Regions from separate parts of the Pelosinus sp. sgz500959 genome, predicted to be linked through region 2. Evidence: riboswitches for the same ligand, from Rfam matches in the RefSeq annotation. Region 2 holds a riboswitch; each other region holds the start of a gene.
The links. Region 2 has a riboswitch for cyclic di-GMP ahead of ACAN52_RS09600 (methyl-accepting chemotaxis protein). Riboswitches for the same ligand answer to the same signal wherever they lie in the genome.
Positions count from the first base shown of each region.

Region 1: another riboswitch for cyclic di-GMP. It lies ahead of ACAN52_RS14005 (nitrogen regulation protein NR(II)); the one in region 2 lies ahead of ACAN52_RS09600 (methyl-accepting chemotaxis protein).
Region 3: another riboswitch for cyclic di-GMP. It lies ahead of ACAN52_RS08910 (PAS domain-containing protein); the one in region 2 lies ahead of ACAN52_RS09600 (methyl-accepting chemotaxis protein).
Region 4: another riboswitch for cyclic di-GMP. It lies ahead of ACAN52_RS08160 (response regulator); the one in region 2 lies ahead of ACAN52_RS09600 (methyl-accepting chemotaxis protein).

Region 1 is NZ_JBGJZL010000008.1:142,310-145,526, reverse strand. Features, by position in the region: gene ACAN52_RS14015 (hypothetical protein) at 1-661, shown strand, start outside; gene ACAN52_RS14010 (pseudouridine synthase) at 684-1,406, shown strand; cyclic di-GMP riboswitch class I at 1,579-1,667, shown strand; gene ACAN52_RS14005 (nitrogen regulation protein NR(II)) at 1,787-2,926, shown strand; gene ACAN52_RS14000 (NAD(P)/FAD-dependent oxidoreductase) at 3,066-3,217, shown strand, end outside.
Region 2 is NZ_JBGJZL010000005.1:124,718-127,934, reverse strand. Features, by position in the region: gene ACAN52_RS09600 (methyl-accepting chemotaxis protein) at 1-1,508, opposite strand, end outside; cyclic di-GMP riboswitch class I at 1,698-1,790, opposite strand; gene ACAN52_RS09595 (SDR family oxidoreductase) at 2,041-2,754, opposite strand; gene ACAN52_RS09590 (winged helix-turn-helix transcriptional regulator) at 3,120-3,217, opposite strand, start outside.
Region 3 is NZ_JBGJZL010000004.1:401,976-405,192, forward strand. Features, by position in the region: gene ACAN52_RS08900 (ATP-binding protein) at 1-91, shown strand, start outside; gene ACAN52_RS08905 (hypothetical protein) at 196-669, opposite strand; cyclic di-GMP riboswitch class I at 991-1,078, shown strand; gene ACAN52_RS08910 (PAS domain-containing protein) at 1,392-3,217, shown strand, end outside.
Region 4 is NZ_JBGJZL010000004.1:231,338-234,554, reverse strand. Features, by position in the region: gene ACAN52_RS08165 (chemotaxis protein CheA) at 1-879, opposite strand, end outside; gene ACAN52_RS08160 (response regulator) at 928-1,281, opposite strand; cyclic di-GMP riboswitch class I at 1,397-1,484, opposite strand; gene ACAN52_RS08155 (amidohydrolase) at 1,579-3,217, opposite strand, start outside.

The DNA.
Region 1 (3,217 bases), on a different contig from region 2:
AGGATCTTTTTTATTTTTACGTTGCCCAAGTGATCCTTATTTTTTCAATTTCCCAGTCAATATAATGCAGGTAGAAGGAAATACTTTGCAGGTAGCTATTGAAACCATTGGTCCTAAATCAACCAGAATTTTAGCGGAAAATAATACAAAGCTTCTTGTACGTGGTCCTTATTATAATGGTGTTTTAGGAGGACCCTGGATTGACAATATGACCGATGGTAATATAATATTAGTAGCTGGTGGTATTGGGCAAGCACCCGCATTTCCTCTTGCCAAGAAACTGATGACCAATCACAACCAAGTGAGGGCTTTACTAGCACCTGGCAAAGTTGGAAAAGTTTTTATTGATAAACAATTACAAGAAGGCGGCGCTACGGTTTATACTGTGTCTTCCCTACGTGAATTTGGTATACCAATGCTGCGAGAATGGTTTGCGTTGAAACCTGATTTGATCGTGAGTTCTGGACCTGATGAACAGCATTATGGGCTTATTGCAGCTATGCAAGATGTGGGAGTCAATATACCAATGGCTGTTACCAATAATGCTACTATGTGTTGTGGTGAAGGTATTTGCGGTAGTTGCTTAAAAAAAACACGGGATAATATAAGTATTAGAATGTGCAAACAACAAACTGATTTCTTAACAATTATTGAAGATTAATTTAGTTTTAAAGGAGATTATAATGTTAGAACGTCTGCAGAAAATTATGAGTCAAGCTGGAGTTGCTTCTCGAAGAGAGTCTGAAAAAATAATACAACAAGGGCGCGTTACGGTAAATGGTAAGGTTGTCACTGAACTTGGTACAAAAGTGATGCCAGGAAACGATCGAATTATGGTCGATGGTAAGCGTATACAAGGCGAAAAACTGGTTTATGTCCTATTATATAAACCTAAAGCAGTACTTACGACTTTGACCGATCCTCAAGATCGTAAAACAGTCGCATCCTTGGTGAAGGATATTCCTGAGCGAATATATCCAGTAGGTCGATTGGATTATAATACAGAAGGATTATTATTACTAACGAATGATGGAGCATTAACACATTCTTTAATTCATCCGAGTAAGAAAATTGATAAAACCTATATTGCGAAGGTTGGTGGCAGACCAGCTCAAGAAAAAATCGATTTATTGCGGGTTGGTATTGAACTTGAAGATGGTATGACTGCACCGGCCATGATCGATGTAATTGATTATGATTCTGATAAAGATCTTACTAGCTTGAGAGTTACCATTCATGAGGGTAAAAATCGTCAGATTCGTCGCATGTTTGAGGCGATTGGCTCTGATGTAAAACAACTTAAGCGTATCAAGTTTGCTTTCTTAACTCTCGATGGTGTAAAACGTGGTGGATATCGCCATCTGCTTGCACGTGAAGTTGAAGAACTACATAGGCTTAACCAATAAATTTAAATATGTTTTTTAAAATACCTATTAGCTTTTGGGTCAAATGGCTGATAGGTATTTTTCCTTTATAAAAATTTATGTTTAAATACAGGACTAAAGTTGTATAAAATACTACTGTAGTCCTATATTTGAATAGACAAATTATTTGAATTTTGGTAGAATTATCATATAAAATAATAGTGGGCAAACTTTTCGAAAGAGAAGGACGCAAAGCTATGGATCTAAGGACACAACTGTGTTTATGATTGCCAAGCCGCCAGTTTAGTCGAGACTAAAATGTATTACCAGACTAAAAGTCTGGTTTTTTATGTTTTTAAACTCTAAGAGAAGCGAGATTTTGGAAAGTGCCACGGTTAACTTATTTGAGGAAGGGGCTGTCTATGCAACAATCACTCATCACATTGATTAAGAGTTTAAAGTTAACTGAAGAACAATTGGATAAATGTACTGATGAGCAAAACAAAAATGAATCTCAAATCGGTATTGGTCCAATCTATATTTTTGATAAAGAGTACAGAGTTCGCTATGTTAGTCATAGTGGTGCCAAAAAATTGGGATTAAAATCCTCTGATATCGAAGGCAGGCATTGGAGTGAAATCGGATTAGACGTAGAGTTTATCGAAAAATTAGAGCAGCAGATTGGCGAAGTGCTTAGTACAGGTAAGACATTTGAATGCGAAACATTTCAATTATCTAAAATACAGGGAAATAAGTATTTTCAATATACACTAAGTCCTTTATTCTTTGGGATAGGAGAAGATAGAATGGTTCTATCCCATATAAAAGATATTACAGAATATAAAACATCGGAGATCATTTTGACGAATCAAATTGAACAATTACGGCAAGCCATCAATAAAATCGATCTGATCGGCGAAATGGCGGCAGGAGTTGCTCATGAAATTCGTAATCCGATGACCGTGATTAAAGGTTATCTGCAAATTTTCAGTAAAAAAATTTCTGGAAATATGGAAGAACAACTCAATATCGTATTAAGTGAGCTTGATCGAGTTGAACAAATTATTTCTAATTTCCTGTCGGTGGCTAAAACTAAAGTACCGGTGCCAAAATGGCAGGATCTCAATAAAATTATCAGAGAGATTGCTCCTCTTATTTTTGCTGATGCGATTAATCAGGGGATTAATCTCAATGTAATTTTGGCTGATTCATTGCCTGATTTATTGCTAAACTCAACAGAAATTAAACAATTGATATTAAATCTTGCGAGAAATGGTATAGAGGCTATGGAGCAACATGGTACGTTAATTATTGAAACAAGTCAGAAAGAGGATAAGGTATATTTGCGTATTTCAGATTGTGGTTGTGGAATTTCGAAAGAATGGCAGGATAAAATGTTCACTCCTTTTTTGACAACAAAAGAAAATGGTACAGGGTTAGGTTTATCTGTTTGTAATGGTATTGTTAGACACCATAATGGGCTGATTACAGTGCAATCAACAGAAGGAGAAGGAACGACCTTTACAGTAGTATTCAATAAAATACAAGAAAAAACAGTGTAAAAACGCAAAAAATAAAGATAAAAAAATCGCATTTTAAAATTGCTAATGGGTGGTATAATAATAGATACTGCCCATTTTTACATTTGGTTTGACTAAATGGGATGGTATCTGAAAAAGTTTTATATGAAAAGGTGATTAAATGAAGAAAATTGTTATAATTGGTGGTGGCGCAGCTGGAATGATGGCAGCTGTCAGCGCAAGTCAACATGGTGCGAAGGTAACATTGCTAGAAAAAATGTCTGTTCTTGGTCGAAAGGTATCGATTACTGGTAAAGGTCGATGCAATATAAC
Region 2 (3,217 bases):
GTTGCTGTTTCGCCAATCGCAACAGTCATTTGTTCAATACCATCTTTTACAGTAGTTAAACGTTTTGCAATCACTTCAAAACCTTGTTGTGTATTCAGAGCTGATGTTGTACATTTTGCAACCTCAGTATTGGCTTTTTCTACAGCACTCACTGATACTGCAATTTCATTTCCCATATAATTAATAATTTCCGTAATTTCTTGGCTAGATTTTGCACTTTGTTCAGCAAGTTTTCGAACTTCCTCAGCTACAACAGCAAATCCGCGACCTGATTCTCCAGCACGCGCAGCTTCAATGGCCGCATTTAGGGCTAAAAGATTCGTTTGCCCTGCAAGATTACTAATGACATCAACAATCCCCTTAATCTCTTGAGACCCCTTAGAAAGTTTTTCTGTCACAGTTGTAATTTCAGTCATAGAATCTGTCACGTTCTCATTTTGCTCTACAACAGCTCGCAACATAGACATCCCTTCTTCTACATTGGCTACTGCATTTTGTGTCGTATTGTTTACTTCATTTGCATGGGCATTAATTTCTTCTGTACCTGCCGATATTTCTTCAACAGTTGCAGAAATAGTAGCAATGCTATCAGTATTTTTTAAAGCTCCAGCAGAAATTTCTTCTGCGCTTCTCGCAACGACCTCCACTGTCTGCAAATGTCCTTCTACGGTTATACTGAGCTCTTCACTAGATGCCGCCAAGGTTTGAGAATTGAGATGAAGTTGGGCAACAATCTCTTTAAGAGATTGGCGCATTGAATTTAAGATTCGACCCATATCACCAATTTCATCATTGCGGCGAATCTTGATATCTTGCTCTGTAAGATCAAGCTGTCCGATCGTCCTGATTGATTTACTCAAATGGTTGAAACGCATGGCAAGATTGCGGCTATACCAAATAACTAATATGCCTACTAATATAAAAATAAAGATACTGAGAATAATTATATTTTTACTGCTGCTTTCCGCATGATTGATCATTATAGTGCTTTTTTCGGTCAGCGATTTTTTTTGTAATTCGGATAACTTCTCAAACTGGTCTTCAATCTCTTTAGTATGTTGGCGACCTTCCGTAGTCAAGTTAGTTAAGTTTGGATCATTATTTTTTTTCGCAGTTATCATTTTTTCACAAATGTTTTGATAATCGTTTAGTAATTTGCCAAGTTTAGCTCCTTCGATAATGATTTCCTGATCTTTGGTTTTCTCATTAAACTTTTTCACTGCGTCTATGCTTTTCTTCATATCTTCTCGATACCCTTCTTCATAGACTAATCCGTCAGCATAAAGTAAAAAACCACGTAAATTAAGAAGAGATCTAACATAGTCCGTATGAGCCTCTTTAATCGATATAGTTCTCGTTGCAGTATGAGTAATTAATGTATTTGATTCATTACTTAATGAAAGATAGTTGTAAATGGTATAACCTAAAACTGACAGCAATAGCATGACAGCTATTGCAAACATACTTGTTAATTGCAACATAATAGGTAGTCTTTTTTTATTATTCATATTCCCACACTCCTACTTTAAAATAATTAATGTCTAAAAAATTCATTCTTCGATCCGCAGACTTTCCTTCAAGTCCATAATACGGTCTTATTTTGTCTCCCCCATAGTGAGTGACAACATTAGAGATTCTACAGTATTACCTCCTCTTTAATGAAAAAAAGCTGCTAGGCCTCATCATGTAAAATTACAAAATGCAACCTGGCAGTCATCAATTAAAAAATTAAAATTGTTAGACCCATGGCTTTGCGTCCCCAACTTTCGAAAGGTTTGCTCATAGAACTTATTAATCTAATTTATACTATTCGACATAATAAGGCAAATACCTCTATTATTTCATTTATTTTACCATAACTTAACATCTATCACTCATTACTTTAGAGCCCATATGAACTTTTCTAAGAACAGTACAGCATTCTTAAAACCACCTTAGGAAGACATACAAAAATAAGAGAATGATCACTAACTCTTAGGCAGACATATCATTCCAAGAGTCAGTGACAATCCTCTTTTTTTACGACTTACTTACTATTTCTTAGATCAGTGTATGACCACCATCCACATGTAATACAGTACCACTCACAAAATCGTTACTCAATAAATAAACAATCCCTTTTGCAACATCATCGGCCTTACCGACTCTTTTTACCGGGAGCTTACCTGCTATATCCATATAAAAACTATTGCGCTTTTCTTCTGGCATTTTACTTCGGGAAGGAGTGTCAATAATGCCTGGTGAAATTACATTGACTCTAATGGGGGCCAATTCTAAGGCAAGTGTCCTTCCAAGAGCGCTTACCGCTGCATTAATTGCACTGAGAGTCGCCGATCCAACCATCGCTTTATAAGCCACAACACCGGAAAATAATGTGATCGATCCGCTAGGCACAATCGCTGCAGCACCATATTTTGCCGCATAATACTGTCCCCAAAATTTATTTTCAAACATCTTCTGATCCATTGCGGTATCGGATAAAAGAAAAGATCCACCGGATGTTTCAGCAGCTGTAATTACTAAATGATCAATGGTACCGACAGCTGTAAAAAAGTTTTTTACTTGTTCTTCATCAGTAATGTCCAGTATATATGATTTTACGTTGCCTCCAAGTTCAATTTTAGCCTTTTCAAGTTTTTCCGAGGAACGACTCGCTATAACGACTTCTGCTTTTTGATCTAAAATAAGTTCAGCTGCTGCCAATCCAATCCCAGAACTCCCACCAATGATGACCACACGTTTATTTTTCAACATTTTAAATCCTCCTCTATTTCCCTTACGGGTTGTTGAGATCATTCTAATTCTATAACTTCATTTTGTAAAGTAGTGTATTATTATTCATATAGTTTCCTCAAAGGAAGTTATTTGTTTTTAAAGGAATTTCAGCCCATTAAAAATTGATAGAATCGATATATCCCATTCTACTATCAATGAATTGACTCCTTGTAAAGCTATGGATTTAAAAAAAGACTTGGCTTGTGCCAAGTCCTCAGATGCAGGTAGAAGTCTTAGTCGTTCTTACTTGGAATCAAGAAAGTCTTATACTCTCTAATTCCGCAAAAAATAGCTGCAGTATATGCTGCAGCTACTTGGATCATGAGTTTATTTTATTGTTAAACTTACAAAGTCAGGCCAAAACGTTTCATCTCGACTAAAATTCCTTGCAGTTTTTTTCCTTTTTCGGTTAAAGAATATTCGACTCTTGGCGGTACTTCCG
Region 3 (3,217 bases), on a different contig from region 2:
GATTGGAATGGATGACTATCTTTCGAAACCAGTTGACATCAATCAATTAAGTGCACTGATTGATCTGTGGCTTCCTGCTTCGAAAGACTAGAAAAGGAGTCTTCGCGACTATAGCGTTTGACTTCTTTTTTATTTATGCTCTGTTCGTAAGGAATGTTGCTATTTAGCAAATCCAATACTGACTTGTGACAATTATCAAAACGAATACTTCATGGAGACGGCTGCGGCTCCATATACGCCATCACCATTCGTGTAGCCACCGCTTGGTAAAATATCGATATTGAAACCAATCGGAGACTCATTGCCAGTAGCAAAATGCAAGGCTCCAATTACAGGCTTGAACGGATTGGCAGAATTATATCCACCATTTAAATCAAGACCTACGACAACGCCCGCATGCAGCCCTAATACACGAAATGGCGTATATTGAACACCTACATAAAAGGTATCATTTCGTAAGCTGTTATTAAACAATCCAGTCGTTAGGGCAACATCTTTTCGTAATATGTATTCCAACCCAAAACCACGATTGTGTTCATTCAAACCAAGATTTGAATGGGGAAAGTGCCTTGTAAACACAGGTATAGTAATCGACATGGAATTATCCGTAGCTTGAACGACGCCACAGCTCAAAGAAATGAATATTACAAGTAACAGAAAAACCCTCATGTTAATCCTCCCTAAAGTATGTCTCAGTATCAAGTTTCATTCTAGCATTACTTTGGTTGCCAGCCTACTGGTATATAGCACCAGATTGCAGTAGCTGGGGGGACACGCAAAAGCAAAAAAAACGTTGTTCGCGAGGTATGTAGAAATTTTATGCGAAATGAATGTTACTCAGATTGGTAGGTTTGCGTATGACAATAATAGACTCATCTTTCTTTTGTAGAAAGATGAGTATTTAGGACTTTGTGCTTATTAATATGGGACTTAAGGCGCGATTTTTAATTGACGATATACAAAATCTGGTGTAAAATAAAGTAAAATATTAGTGAATTTTGGCAAACCTGTCGAAAGTCAGGGACGCAAAGCTATGGGTCTAAGGGGTATAATATCCTACGATTGCCAGGTTGCTTTCAATTATAAGTTGTAAGTAGCACCTTTCGTATGAGGTACTACTTTTTTATTTTGGATGGGGATATTACTGTTACAGGACAAGTAGGATTTATGGTTCTGTTACCAAAAATGAGGTAATGAAAAGTGAACTGATCATATAAAAATTACAATAAAAAATGCTCCTATTTGTAGAAAAGTAAAACTACGAATGGGAGTATCGTTGTAATTGAGAGATGAATATACAATGAATAATCATCCCAAAGGTTTTAGGTGGATTTATAGTGGATATCGGATAAATAATGCATAAGAAGTTGTTTGAGTTGGAGGGATGTATAATGTCAAGTGTAGGTGCAATAGATAACGTTGAAGAGCTATTAGTGATACGAATTGATCATCAAAGTACTATCGTACAGGTCTTATACTATGCTGAACAAAATGATAGATTGGTGAAAAAAATAATCGGCAAGAAGCTCCAAAACGTTGGCTTAGAACAAACAATCTATAAACAATGTGAAGATCATTTAAAGAAGGTCTTTGTAAACTTGAAAAAAGAAATTTTTCAAGTTCATATTGGAAACCGATATTATCAAATTTCTTATCTGCCAGAGTGGAACGGCAGAGAGCAAGTAGAAAATGTATTAACTATAGTGCGAGATATAACCAAAGAGCAAAATGTACAAGAAGAGCTGATGCTGAGCCAAGTTAAAATACAAATGGCTCAGCAAATTGCCCTGCTAGGCTATTTTGATCGAGATATTGTAAACGATAAGTTGTATTGGTCTGATCAGTTCTACAAAAATTTTAATTTAGTCCCTCAGGAGAAACCTCCATCTTTAGAGTTTCTATTAACTCTTATTCATCCAGAAGATCGAGAAATGATCAAGAGAGGTTTTTTTCAGAGACCGGAGGAAGAAGTACTAGATGTTGAATATAGGATTATTAACAAAGATGGTTCTATTGGATGGATACATAGTTTAGTTCACTCTGTATTTGATGACAATGGCAAGCTTTTAAAGAAATTTGGCATTGTTCAGGATATTACGAAACGAAAAGCAGGGGAAATCAAGTTGCAAGAACTAACGGAGCAACTACAACAAGCAAATAAATCGCTTACTGATCGGGAAATGCGTATTCATATGGCTGGAAAGATCGCCAAATTGGGGTATTTTGAATGGGATAAAACCAATCATTCTCTTTATTGGTCTGATCAGCAATATAGAAATTATGGTTATACTCCTAGCGAAGTTACACCTACGATAGAACTTTTTCGGAGCCACATACATCACGAGGATTGGGATTTTGTGCAAACAACAGTTGCTAAACTTGACGAGAAGCCATGGATAGACTTACAGTTTAGGGTCATTAGGGCAGATGGATCTCTAGCCTGGCTTTATTCTCGAATAAATAAAATTAATAACGACGAAGGATGCCTTATTAAACTATTTGGTATTAACCAAGATATCACGGAACAAAAACAAGCTGTAGAGCGGATTCATAAAGTGGAAAAAGAGTTGGCTTTTATGAATCAATTACATAGTCGCAGTACCTATTTAAATGGATTGTTATTCAATGATTGCTCAGTAGAACAGATAATCAAAGCACTTAATGAATTTGGTATTGAGACTCAAGTTGCCCATTGTTGCTTTGTTGTGCGATTGGCTGAAAAATTGAGCTATAATACTGAGGTACCTGACAAGACGATGCCACCCTCAGTCGTGAGGAAACAAGCGGTCCTCATCTGGCTAGCAGAAAGAGAATGGGGTTTAGTATGGAGGTGTCATGATGATATAGTAATACTGACCTCTATATCAGATTGTATTGCTACTAATAAGCAAGGGCAAAGTCAAATTGCTAATGATATCATTGCTGAAATAGAAAAAGTATTTCCTCATTTTTATGTAAATGTTGGTATTTCTGGTCTATCGAGCATTCCAGTCAATTTTCGAGAAATTTATGAAAAGGCTCAGAGGGCAGTTGTAATTGCAGCAACGATGGATTCTTCCTCAGTAATCCATTGTGATGATATTGGATTGTATGAAATTGCATTTCAATTATTACAAGATAAAAATACCTGTACGATGGTGCAAAATACCATAGGACGTCTTGCTGAGCATGATGAAGATCGTGGGAGTAATTTATTAATCACGCTAGAAGCTATATT
Region 4 (3,217 bases), on a different contig from region 2:
TTCTGCCTGTCGCTCCACTTCTTTAACAACAGGATTGGCGGATTCATCGAGAATTAAATCATCTAAAATAATTGTTCTTTTTTCTTTTACTTCTTTGTGTCTTGTATCCTCAGCTATATTTATACTGAAGTCTTTTAAGAACATTGTCTTATTAAAAATTTCTTCCACTATTTCCAAATCATTTTGACTTGTAAATGCGATTTTGAAACCTTCTTTTTGAATGGTTTCTGATGTATCATCATTTTCAAAAACATCACTTGGTGAGTGCACAATATTCTCAGCAAACTCACTGAGTTCATGAACCAAAGTAAATGCTCTTATATTTTCCATTCCGCAGTCTTCATCAAAATAGACGATGGCTTCATACTTGATTTGCCCTTCATACTCAGCTTGCTCCAGCGCATCAATCGAAAGTTGAAGCTCACCTTCAGTACTAGCCATTTGAGAAGAGGTATCATTCACATTCAAGTCATTTTCTTTTAAAGATGATAAAAATTCTTTATTTTTTCTACTGACATTAGCAGAATTACCTGTTGGCTCGCCTCCATTTTCTATTTTTATCACTTCATCTTTGATAAAATCCACGGCATTCAAAACTAGGTCAGTCAACTCTGAATAATCCACCTTCAGAGGCTTTTCTTCACGAAGATAATAAAAAACATCTTCCAAAGAATGAGCTAAGGAAGAAATATCATTGAACATCATCATCGCTGCCGAGCCTTTTATTGTATGCATAATTCTAAATACTTCATTGATAGCGACTTCTATACCCCCAGATTTTTCACTATCTAAAATAAGGCGCTCGAGTTGTTCTAGCATCTGATTGGTTTCAAATACAAAAAGGTCAAGCATCGGGGCTTTGCTGTCACCATTGATCAATTCAATCACCCTCACATAAAAAATACTACAATGCTAGAAGTACTGTACTTAGTTAAACTTGCTAAGTCCTCGAATGACTTGCTCTTCAACAAATGGCTTTACGATAAATCCATTGGCACCAGAGATAATTGCTTCTTTCACCGTAGATTCTTGACCTAAAGCCGATATCATAACCACTTTTGCATTAGGGTCCATCCGTTTTATCGCTTTTAAAGCCGTTATGCCATCCATCTGTGGCATTGTTATATCCATTGTAACCAAATTAGGCTTAAGTTCATTATATTTGAGAATTGCTTCCGAACCATTTGCAGCTTCCCCCACGACTTGATAACCATTATTCTCCAACATGTTTTTTAGCGTTAATCGAATAAAGAGAGCATCATCAACAATAAGTACTTTCATATTTCCATCCTTTCATAAACAAGTGTAATAAACTTGCAATGGATCAGTAGAATCATAGAAAAACGCAAAAAAAGGTCAGGATTTGCCTGACCTCGAACATGGTAGTATAAGCTAGCATGGCGGCCTGGCAGTCTTGGTCGCCCAGCGACTGTAGACCCATAGCTTTGCGTCCCTATTTTTCAATAGGTTTGCCAATTCTGTTAATTTTTGTCGATCTATGTATTATTTGATATTATTATATTATTTTCCCATACATACGTCAATATTTTTCAGGACTTAAGTTATAATGATCGGGACTTAAGTCTCATACACAAGTTTACCATCAAAAAAGGTCATCACAACCTTTACCTTATCAATATCAACGGGATTAATCGTGAATAAATTTTGATCAAGCACTACAAGATCAGCTAATTTACCAATTTCAATCGATCCTATCTCATTTTCCATAAACATCATAAATGCACCATTTATGGTAAAACTCTTAATCATTTGTGAGACACTAGCACGTTCTTGCTTATTTAAAAGATAACGTTCATCATCCATATGACTAATATCCTCAACCCCATGAAGTACTCCATTATCAATATTACGTGTCACGCCAACATCAATCGCCAAAAGAGGATTGGGGACAGCAGTTGCAGGATAATCTGAGGAAGATGCTACGGTTATGCCATTTGCAAAGAAAGTCCCTAAAGGAAATTCTTTTTCTGCACGTTCACCCAAAAATTTGGAATCTACAGTATGCCACCATTGAGGGCCTTTGAATTGCCAATAAGGTTGAACACTAGCAATTACATTCAACTCTTTAAAACGCAGTATATCTTTTTCATCAACAAGTTGCAAGTGGGTAATGGTATTACGATGATCATCGGTCAAACCTTTGCGATGAACAGCTTCTAAGGCATTCAATACATGTTGAGTCGATGCATCTCCTGTCGAATGTACATGAATTGAAAGGCCGCACTCATTCACGCGGCAAAAGGCTTGTTTTAACTCTTCCATATCCCATAAAAACTCACCGTAATAATTAGCTCCTCTGCCAGTTGCAATCGTATAGGGTTCCAATAAACAACTTGTCCCCCCTTCAATCACACCATCTGTAAAAAATTTGGCTGATATGACTTTCAAATATGAACTATGATATCGGGATCGCATTTGATTAATCATCTCAAGTTGAGTCTCAAAATCATCCTTTGTATGAATCGTCATAGCTCCGCGAATCCGAAGAGCTAACTGCTGCTCTTTTTCCATCTCACTACAAGCTTTCATTATTTTTTCAAAAGGTAAACTTGCCATACAAAGAATACTGGTAATACCAAAGCTATGCATTTTCTTTTGAAAGGCATCCATAGCAGTCATATATTGATCTAAACTATATTCCGGTAAAGCAATTAACCACATAGCCCATTCCTTTAACGTCCCCCACAATTCGCCGGTTTCCAGATTTTTTTCAATAATTCCACCTTGGGGAACCTGCGTCTCTGAAGTTATACCATTGACTTCGAGAGCTTTAGAGTTAACCCATAGCGTATGACCATCATTAGCGCGTAAGACGATAGGAATATCCTTTGACACGGCATCAAGGTGCTCTTTTCTCGGACCTTTATTTAGTTCATCCCCTGTCAATATCCCCCATGACCACCCACGACCATATACAGCTTTCATATCTGGGTGTTGAAGGATAAAATCTTTTACAGCCTCAACATACCCTTCGACACTATTCATATTAAATAATTGAACTTCATGAAGAGTGAGTAAAGATAATCCTGGTGGATGGATATGGCTATCGATCATACCTGGTATAACCATCTTTCCAAACAAATCAATCTCTTTAGTATCTTTGCCTATATATTGTTGTACCTCACGATTGCTACCAACAAATATAATTTTATTTTCCTTAATCGCTAGTGCTTCGCAGATCTGATCATTTTCATCT